Regions from separate parts of the Pseudomonas sp. LBUM1643 genome, predicted to be linked through region 1. Evidence: riboswitches for the same ligand, from Rfam matches in the RefSeq annotation. Region 1 holds a riboswitch; the other holds the start of a gene.
What was found. A riboswitch is a leader RNA that binds a small molecule or an ion and turns the genes downstream of it on or off. The one in region 1 is predicted to bind manganese.
Positions count from the first base shown of each region.

Region 2: it holds a riboswitch for manganese, as region 1 does, so the genes downstream of both, ACA063_RS24405 (TMEM165/GDT1 family protein) here and mntP (manganese efflux pump MntP) in region 1, are expected to answer to the same signal.

Region 1 covers NZ_CP166813.1:2,988,999-2,993,199, forward strand. Annotated here, with positions in the region: gene ACA063_RS13515 (MiaE family protein) at 1-188, shown strand, start outside; gene ACA063_RS13520 (GFA family protein) at 217-705, opposite strand; gene ACA063_RS13525 (PaaI family thioesterase) at 751-1,155, opposite strand; yybP-ykoY riboswitch at 1,317-1,484, shown strand; gene mntP (manganese efflux pump MntP) at 1,493-2,062, shown strand; gene ACA063_RS13535 (DNA-3-methyladenine glycosylase family protein) at 2,276-2,905, opposite strand; gene ACA063_RS13540 (bifunctional transcriptional activator/DNA repair enzyme AdaA) at 2,907-3,989, opposite strand; gene ACA063_RS13545 (LysE family translocator) at 4,051-4,201, opposite strand, start outside.
Region 2 covers NZ_CP166813.1:5,420,307-5,424,507, reverse strand. Annotated here, with positions in the region: gene ACA063_RS24425 (CPXCG motif-containing cysteine-rich protein) at 33-215, shown strand; gene ACA063_RS24420 (putative signal transducing protein) at 226-486, shown strand; gene ACA063_RS24415 (SOS response-associated peptidase) at 522-1,145, shown strand; gene ACA063_RS24410 (M48 family metallopeptidase) at 1,311-2,129, shown strand; gene ACA063_RS24405 (TMEM165/GDT1 family protein) at 2,253-2,837, opposite strand; yybP-ykoY riboswitch at 2,927-3,051, opposite strand; gene ACA063_RS24400 (methyltransferase) at 3,102-4,100, opposite strand; gene ACA063_RS24395 (2-hydroxyacid dehydrogenase) at 4,134-4,201, opposite strand, start outside.

The DNA of each region.
Region 1 (4,201 bases):
AGTTCTACTTTGGTCTGCTGAAAAGCGAGGCCCGGCATTTTCAGGGTTACCTGAAGCTGGCCTACCAGTACGGGGACGCCAAGGACATCGCGCAGGTGATCGACAAGGTTCGTGCCGCCGAGCAGGAGCTGATTGAATCGCCGGACGTCGAGTTTCGTTTTCACAGTGGCGTGCCAGTAGCCGCTTGAGCCGCAGGAACAAGGTCTGCGAACGCGCCTAGCCGCTCAAACCCAGTCGTGCGTGCCAGTCAGCGATGGATTCTTCAGGGTAGACATCGAACTGCTGATCCCCCGGTGTTAATTCAACCTCGACCCAAGGTGCCTTCGAGCCGAGCATCAGGTGCGTGTGTTCCGGTGGCACCGGCAACGGGGTGTCGATGGCGGACGCAAACGGGTGAATCAATGTCGGCCATTCAGGGCTAAACAGCCATAAGCCGGAACCGCAGAGCGAACAGAAATGTCGCTCGGCGGTGCTGCTATGGGCACGTTTATCGCCGTCTTCCTTGAGTCGTGCATGGTAAATCGTGATGTGTTTGCGCCCACGCACGTTAAGGCTGTCGGCATCGCCGCTGATATTGATTGCATAACCACCGCCACCTTGGGTCTTGCGGCAGATCGAGCAATAACAACGCTGATACGGGTAAGGGTGGGCGCTGGTCAAACTGAATGACACCGCGCCGCAGTGGCAGGAACCTTCGAGCTGCATGGAAACCTCCGGTAGTTCTTCAACTCACCGGAACAGCGTAGACCCTCAGCGCTCCTCGACCGGCACCAGAATCGCGTCACCCGTCGCCACCAGTTTCAGTTGATCACCGGTTTGCGCGAACAGCTCGGCGCGAGCGAATACCTGCTTCTTGCCAGCCTTCACCACCCGGCCCCGGGCGATGAACACTTCGCCAATGGCGGGTGCCAGGCAATTGACTGAAAAATGCGAAGCCAGCACGTTGCCCGCCACCGTTCCTGCTGCGAAACCACAGGCTGTGTCGAGCAAGCCGCCGATCAGGCCCGCGTGGAGGAACCCTGCATATTGCGCCATGTCCGCTTCGCGAAAAGCCATGGTCAGTTCCACTTCGCCGCTCTCGGCACGGGTGACTTCAAGCCCGGCCCAACGGTTAAAGGCTGAGGTTGAGTTGATCTGTTTGAGTGTGTTCAGCATGACGAATCCCTCCGAATGAGGTGCCAAGATGCGCCTGGGTCCGGAGGGTGTCATTGTCTATAAAGAAGGGTGATGTGCCGTTGGATTTGTGGTGAATGCATTGGCCTGTGAACTGGAACTCAGTCCAGCTATTCATGATTTTTTCACATCCCAACGGTTACCCTGCGCGCCTCTTTGGGGAGTAGCCTGTTTGCGATTCGTCGCAAGCGCCCGTATCAACATTCTCGGCAACCTGCCGTGGTGCGGGCACCTTCTGGTTGGTGAGACCATCGACATACCTGCGCTGAAGTCGGGCGCGCGGATATGTCGTGGACTCAAGCCCGACCGGTACTACTGCGTGAACCCAGCCTCTCTCGTTTTCCTTGCCTTCGCCATGTCCACCGATGCCTTCGCGGCCGCTATCGGTAAAGGCTCGGCCCTGCACAAACCCAAATTTCTCGAAGCCTTGCGTGTCGGTCTGATCTTCGGCGTGATCGAAGCCATCACGCCGATTATCGGCTGGTTTATCGGCCTGGCCGCTTCGCAATTCGTGTCCAGTTGGGACCACTGGATCGCCTTCACCCTGTTGCTGCTGCTCGGGTTGCACATGATCTATAACGGGGTGAAAGACGAAGAACCCGAAGACGAGGTCGAGAAGCCCAGGCAACATGGTTTCTGGCTGCTCGCCGTCACGGGATTTGCCACCAGCATTGATGCGTTGGCCGTGGGTGTAGGTCTGGCGTTTGTGGACGTCAACATCTGGCTGGCGGCCGGACTGATCGGCCTGGCGACCCTGACCATGGTGACGATCGGCGTGATGCTGGGGCGTGTTATCGGTAGCGTGATGGGTAAACGGGCTGAAATTGTGGGCGGCGTGGTGTTAATCATCGTCGGCGGGACGATCTTGTACGAGCATCTGTCGGCTTGAGGTAAGTCTTCCCTGCTAAACACAAAACCTGTGGAACCTGTGGAACCTGTGGAACCTGCGGGGCCTGTGAACCTGTGGGACCTGTGGAACTTGTAGGAGCTGTCGAGTGAAACGAGGCTGCGATCTTTTGACGTTGTTTTTAAAGCAAGATCAAAAGATCGCAGCCTCGTTTCACTCGACAGCTCCTACATAGCTCTTACACAGCTACTACTGCTACATGTTCTGGCTCTGGCGTGGCACCCGCCACAAATACCAGGCCGCGACCGTTCGATACGGGCGCCACGCGAGGCCGATTTCGATCATCTGCTTGCGCGTCGGCTGCACCTCCAGTCCTTTCAAACGCCGATACCCTTCACGAACACCGAAATCATCCGCAGGCAAAATATCCGGACGCTCCAGGCTGTAAATCAACAGCATCTCCACGGTCCAGCGACCGACGCCGCGCAATGTGATTAACCGCTCGATCAGTGTCTCGTCGTCCATCGCCAGCGCGGTTGCGTAGTCGGGCACCACACCGCTTAACGCTGCCTGGGCAATGCCTTGAATGGTTGTAATTTTGCTGGCCGAAAATCCGCAACTGCGCAACTGATCGAACCCGGTCGCCACCATCTGTTTAGGCTTCGGAAATGTGCCTGAGGGAAATAACGCGAGTAATCGCCCGAGAATGGCGTCGCCGGCTTTGGCGTGCAGTTGCTGATAGGCAATGGCCCGCACCAGCGATTCATAAGGATCGCGTGCCGGGTGTGGTTGATGCAGGCAAGGGCCGATGGCGGCAATGTGTCGCCGCCAGTCGTCATCGATGGATGACAGAAAAACGCTCGCGGGCAGGTAGGGATCGGGCATGTCAGAACGCAAGTTGTCGTGTGATCTGTAGCGCGGCGTTTTCCAGTCTGAGCAAATATGCCTTGCGCGGTTGTCCTCCACCATAGCCCGTCAACGAGCCATCTGCCCCAATCACCCGGTGGCAGGGCAGCACAATCGAAAGGCGGTTTTGCCCGTTTGCCAGGCCCACCGCACGGCTGGCGCCGGGCTTGCCCAACGTCGCGGCGATGGTGCCGTAGGTGCTCGTCTGGCCGTAGGGAATTTTCGCCAGTTCGGCCCAGACCTGTTTGAAAAATTCGCTGCCGGGCAGGTGCAGCGGGACTTTGAACTCGGTCAGCTTGCCGGCGAAATACGCTGCCAGTTCTGCTTCGATTTGCTGCAAGTGAGCGTTGTGTCCGGGTGCGATGGCATAGCCGTGGCGGTTCTGCAGAGCCTGGATTTCCCGCGTCAGCGCCGGTCGATCAAGAAACTCCAGCAGCACCAGTCCTCGCCGTTCAGCCATGGCAATCATCGGCCCCAGCGGGGTGGTGAGGCGGGTGAACAGCAGCGGTTCGCTATTGGCGGCGCGGCCGGGGGTGATGTGGAAGGACTTCTGGAAGGCATCGCGGAAACCGCTCAGGGACTCATAACCTGAGTCGAACGCGGCGTTATCAATGGAATCGCCCTGTCTGATTCCGCCCAACGCCATGCCCAGACGCCGGGTACGTAGCCAGGCGTGGAAGGTCATGCCGAAATGCTGTTTGAACCAGCGCCGCAGCTTCAGCGGCTCCACGCCTTCGGCCAGTAGTTGGGCATCGGTCCAACGCTGGTCGGGGTCACTGTCGACGCAGGTGAGCAGTTTTTGCACCCAGTCCGGCGCGATGGCGGCAGCATCCATAGGCTTGCAGCGCAGGCACGCGCGATAACCCGCCGACAGGCATTCATCGGCGTGTGCGAAGAACTCGACGTTCTCAGGTTTTGGCTTGCGCGCCGTGCAACTGGGTCGACAAAAGATGCCGGTGGTTTTGACGGCCGTAAAGAACACCCCCTCGTAGGAGGTGTCTCGTTCGAGCATGGCACGAACCATCTCGGCGTGGGGCGGAAGCAAAGCGTTTTGTAGGTTCATGACGTGAGCATAGGGGGCGTCGGTCAGTGTCTCCACCGGAAAATCGACAGAGAATTTCTCGTCAGGCCCGGCGCGCCATCAGCAACACCGATCCGGCCGCCGAGAGTAACCCGGCACAGCAGCGGTTAAAGATCCGTTTGCCACTGGGTTTGGCGAACCATCGGCGCATGTGCAGCCCCATGTAGGCATAAGCTGCGATGGCAATCCATTCG
Region 2 (4,201 bases), 2.4 Mb from region 1:
GATTATACGCACAAGTCACTTGGGAGACCGCGATGCTGGAAGCCGCGAAGTATGAATGTCCGTATTGTGGTGAAGAGGTGGAGACGTCGGTGGACCTGTCAGGGGGCGATCAAACCTATATCGAGGATTGTCAGGTGTGTTGTCGACCCATCACGTTTGTGTTGCAGGTCGAAGGAGAGGAGTGGCATCTCGAAGTTTTCAGCGAAAACGAGTGAGGGGGCGTCCATGCAGCGAATCTACGAACCGGAAAACCTGATGGAAGGCGAGTTGCTGCAGGGCATGCTGGCCAGCGAAGGCATCGAGGCTCATCTGGAGGGACGCGATTTGGTCGGTGGCACCGGCGAATTGCCGATCTTCGGCCTTCTTGGGTTGTCAGTGGATAATGACCAGGCCGTATACGCCCGAGAACTGATCACCGCGTACAATGCCGCGCTGCCGCTACCCGGTGATGAGCCGGAGAGTTTTCCCGGCACGCTGGTCTGTTAGGCTGACATTCGTTTTATCAAGAGTCGTGCTGCCCCATGTGTGGACGTTATGCCCTGTTTCGCTGGAACCCCGCCTTCGCGGCGCTGCCAGGTTTTCCGGCCGATCAGCAGGCCCAGTGGAACATTTCCCCTACCGATTCGGTGCTGATGCTGCGCGCGAACGTCGACGGCCAACGTGAATTGGCCCGTGCCCGCTGGGGTCTGACTCCGCCATGGCTGACCGACCTGTCCCGCACGCCGGCTCATGCCCGGGCTGAAACCGTTGCAGAACAACCGATGTTTCGCGAGGCCTTTCGCCTGCGCCGTTGCCTGCTGCCGGCTAACGGCTTCTACGAATGGCGCGGCACGACGCGCAAACGACCATACTGGCTGACGCCGGGAGAAGGCTCGGCACTGTGTTTCGCGGCGATCTGGGAGGCCTATCCGGTGCAGGAGCAAGTCTGGCTGAGCACGGCAGTTATCACTCAGCCGGCGGCGAGTCAGCGTCGTCCGTTGATACTTGATGCGGCGGGGCAAGAAGCGTGGCTCAATCCCGAAACTCCATTACATGTGTTGCAGGCGCTGCTGGCCAGTGAGCCCATTGCGTTGCGCGAGCGGGTATTGGCCAATCTGGTGAATGATCCGAAGCTCAATGCGCCTGAGTGTTTAACACCTGGATAGGTGCGTCTTTGCGCGTTTGTAGACAATCAAAACCAAAAAATCACGGCCTGCGATCTTTTGATCTGTTTGAGATCTAACTGAAATATGTTTCGTCACGACGGATGTATCTGGCGCCGATACAATTGCGCGCCTAGGATACGTCGCATGTTTTCAAGGAGCTTTTCGATGAACAAGACATTGGTTTTGTGTGCACTGAGCGCAAGTTTGCTGCTCGCCGGTTGTCAGTCGGTCAACACCACCAGCGGCGGGGCCGTGGGCGTTGAGCGCAAGCAATACATGTTCAGCATGTTGTCGACGGACGAGGTCAACCAGATGTACGCCCAGTCTTATCAAAAGACCGTGGGTGAGGCGACCAGCAAGGGCGTGCTGGACAAAACCAGTAGCGAAGCCAGGCGTGTGCAGGCGATCGCTGATCGACTGATTGCCCAGGCACCTGTTTTCCGCCCGGATTCGGCGCAGTGGAAATGGGAAGTGAATCTGATCAAGAGCGATGAGCTCAACGCCAACTGCGGGCCTGGCGGCAAGATCATTTTCTACACCGGTCTGATCGACAGCCTGAAACTCACCGATGATGAAATCGCTGCCGTCATGGGCCATGAAATTGCTCACGCCTTGCGCGAGCACGGTCGTGAAGCGATGTCCAAGGCCTATGGCATCGAGATGGCCAAGCAGGGGGCCGGTGCGTTGTTCGGCCTCGGCCAGGACAGCCTGGCGCTGGCGGACACCGTGGCTAACTACGGTATGACGCTGCCCAACAGTCGCTCCAACGAAAACGAAGCTGACCTGATCGGTCTGGAATTGGCAGCCCGTGCCGGTTACAACCCGAACGCTGCGATTACCTTGTGGAACAAGATGTCCAAGGCGTCGGAAGGCTCGCCACCGGAGTTCATGAGCACTCACCCGGCCTCGGCCAGTCGCATTGCTTCGCTGCAGGCGGCGATTCCGAAAGTCATGCCGCTGTACGAGAAAGCGCCTAAATCCTGACGTTGATTCATCGTCAATAAGGGCCTCATCGCCAGCAGGCTGGCTCCCACAGGGATATGCATTCCAATTGTGGGAGCTAGCCTGCTGGCGATGAACGATAACGCGGTCTAACAAATTACCGCGTCAGATCCAGCCACTGCTCTGCATCGCCTTGTACACCGCGACAATCGCCAGGATGAAAAACGCCGACGCCGCCAGGCGACGGATCAGGGTCAACGGCAGTTTGTCCGCCGCAAAGTTACCCGCCAGAACCACCGGTACGTTGGCAATCAACATGCCGAGGGTGGTCCCGATGATCACCAGCCACAATTCCGGGTATTGCGCCGCGAGCATCACGGTAGCGACTTGGGTCTTGTCTCCCATCTCGGCGAGGAAGAACGCGATCAGCGTGGTCAGGAACGGCCCGAATTTACGCGCGGTACTGGCTTCGTCGTCATCCATCTTGTCCGGCACCAGGGTCCACAACGCCGTCGCGGCGAAGCTCACGGCAAGGATCCAGTGCAGCATCGAATTCGAGAAGAAACTTCCGACCCAGGCGCCCACCGCGCCGGCCGCCGCGTGGTTGGCCAGGGTCGCGGCGACGATGCCGGCAATGATCGGCCAGGGTTTGCGAAAGCGGGCAGCGAGAATGAGCGCGAGCAGTTGCGTCTTGTCGCCGATTTCGGCCAAGGCAACGATTGCGGTCGGAACGAGTAGTGAATCCAGCATCAGGGGTTTTCCTAAGGGGCGGGTCGACACGGCTATGACACGTACAGCCTTCCCGCCCCGGGTAAGGTGTTCGTGTCATAGGTCTTGTCAAACCCTGCGATCCGTCTGATGCGGACGCTTGGGTCGCATACGCCATGGTCTGAGGACCAAGTATGTTGACGTATGCCGGACGAGCATGGCGCTCGTGGGAGACTACTCCCCTAGGACGGAGCGGATTCTGCCTAGGCAAATCCGATTGGGCAAGCCTCTTTTTGAAAAGACATCTCAGCCACGCTTGGCGCGGTAGATCCTGAAACCCTGTCCTTCAGCCTTGATCGCGCAGACACCCAGATGCTCTTCGATCAAGGGTTGATACTTCAGGAAGCTATTGGCAACCAAGCGCAGTTCGCCGCCGTTTTTCAGATGTTTTGCTGCTTTTCGCAGCAAGTTCTCGGTTGCGAAGTAATCGGTGTGCACGCCGACATGGAACGGTGGATTACTCAGAATGGCACTCAAACCCATCGGTGCCGCATCGATACCGTCGCCGGTAATCACATCGGCCTCCAGGCCATTGGCAGCCAGTGTCAGACGGCTGCTCGCGGCAGCGAAGGCGTCCACGTCGAGCAAGGTGACCTGGTTGTGCGGATACCGCCGCTTGACCGCAGCCCCCAACACCCCGGCGCCGCAACCGAAGTCCAGCAAGTGGCCGCTCGGCAACTTGTCCAGGTGTTCAAGCAGCAGCGCGCTACCCCGATCAAGCCGACCGTGACTGAACACGCCCGGCAGGCTGATGACTTTCAGCGGGCCTTCGGCCAGCGGCAACTCGTAGGTCTGGGCCAGGCTTTCCAAAGATTTGGCCTGTGGCGCATCGGCAACAGTGACCAGCCAAAGCTGACAATGGCGCGCGCTGTCGAGCTTGCGCGGCTTGCCAAAGGGATTGAGCTGCTTGGCGGCGCCTTCGATGCCGCTGCGCTTTTCACCCACCAGGTACAGTTCCCGGCCGGCCAGGCGTGAGGCCAGGGCGTTGAGAATGTAGTCAGTCAAGTCCTTGGACTTGGGCAGAAACACCACCGCGGAATCGAACTCACGCTCAGGCGCCGTCACGCCAAAGTGGCTGCGCTCGGTGAAGCGGGCATCGAGTGCCGCTTGATCGCCGGCGTGCCAGCACCAGCCGTGGGCGCCGGTCAGGCGACCGAGCAAATCATCGGCGGGCAAACCGGCCAGTAGCACCGACCCTTGGAATAACTCGGCCTGACGAAGCAGTACTTCACTGCGCGGATCCATAATCTGCTCCCTGAAAAAAAGTGCCGCAGTCTATCAACTGACGACCCGCAGTGCTTTACCGCTGAAGTATCCCTGCGCGTTTTCCGTCAGTTGCCCGACGA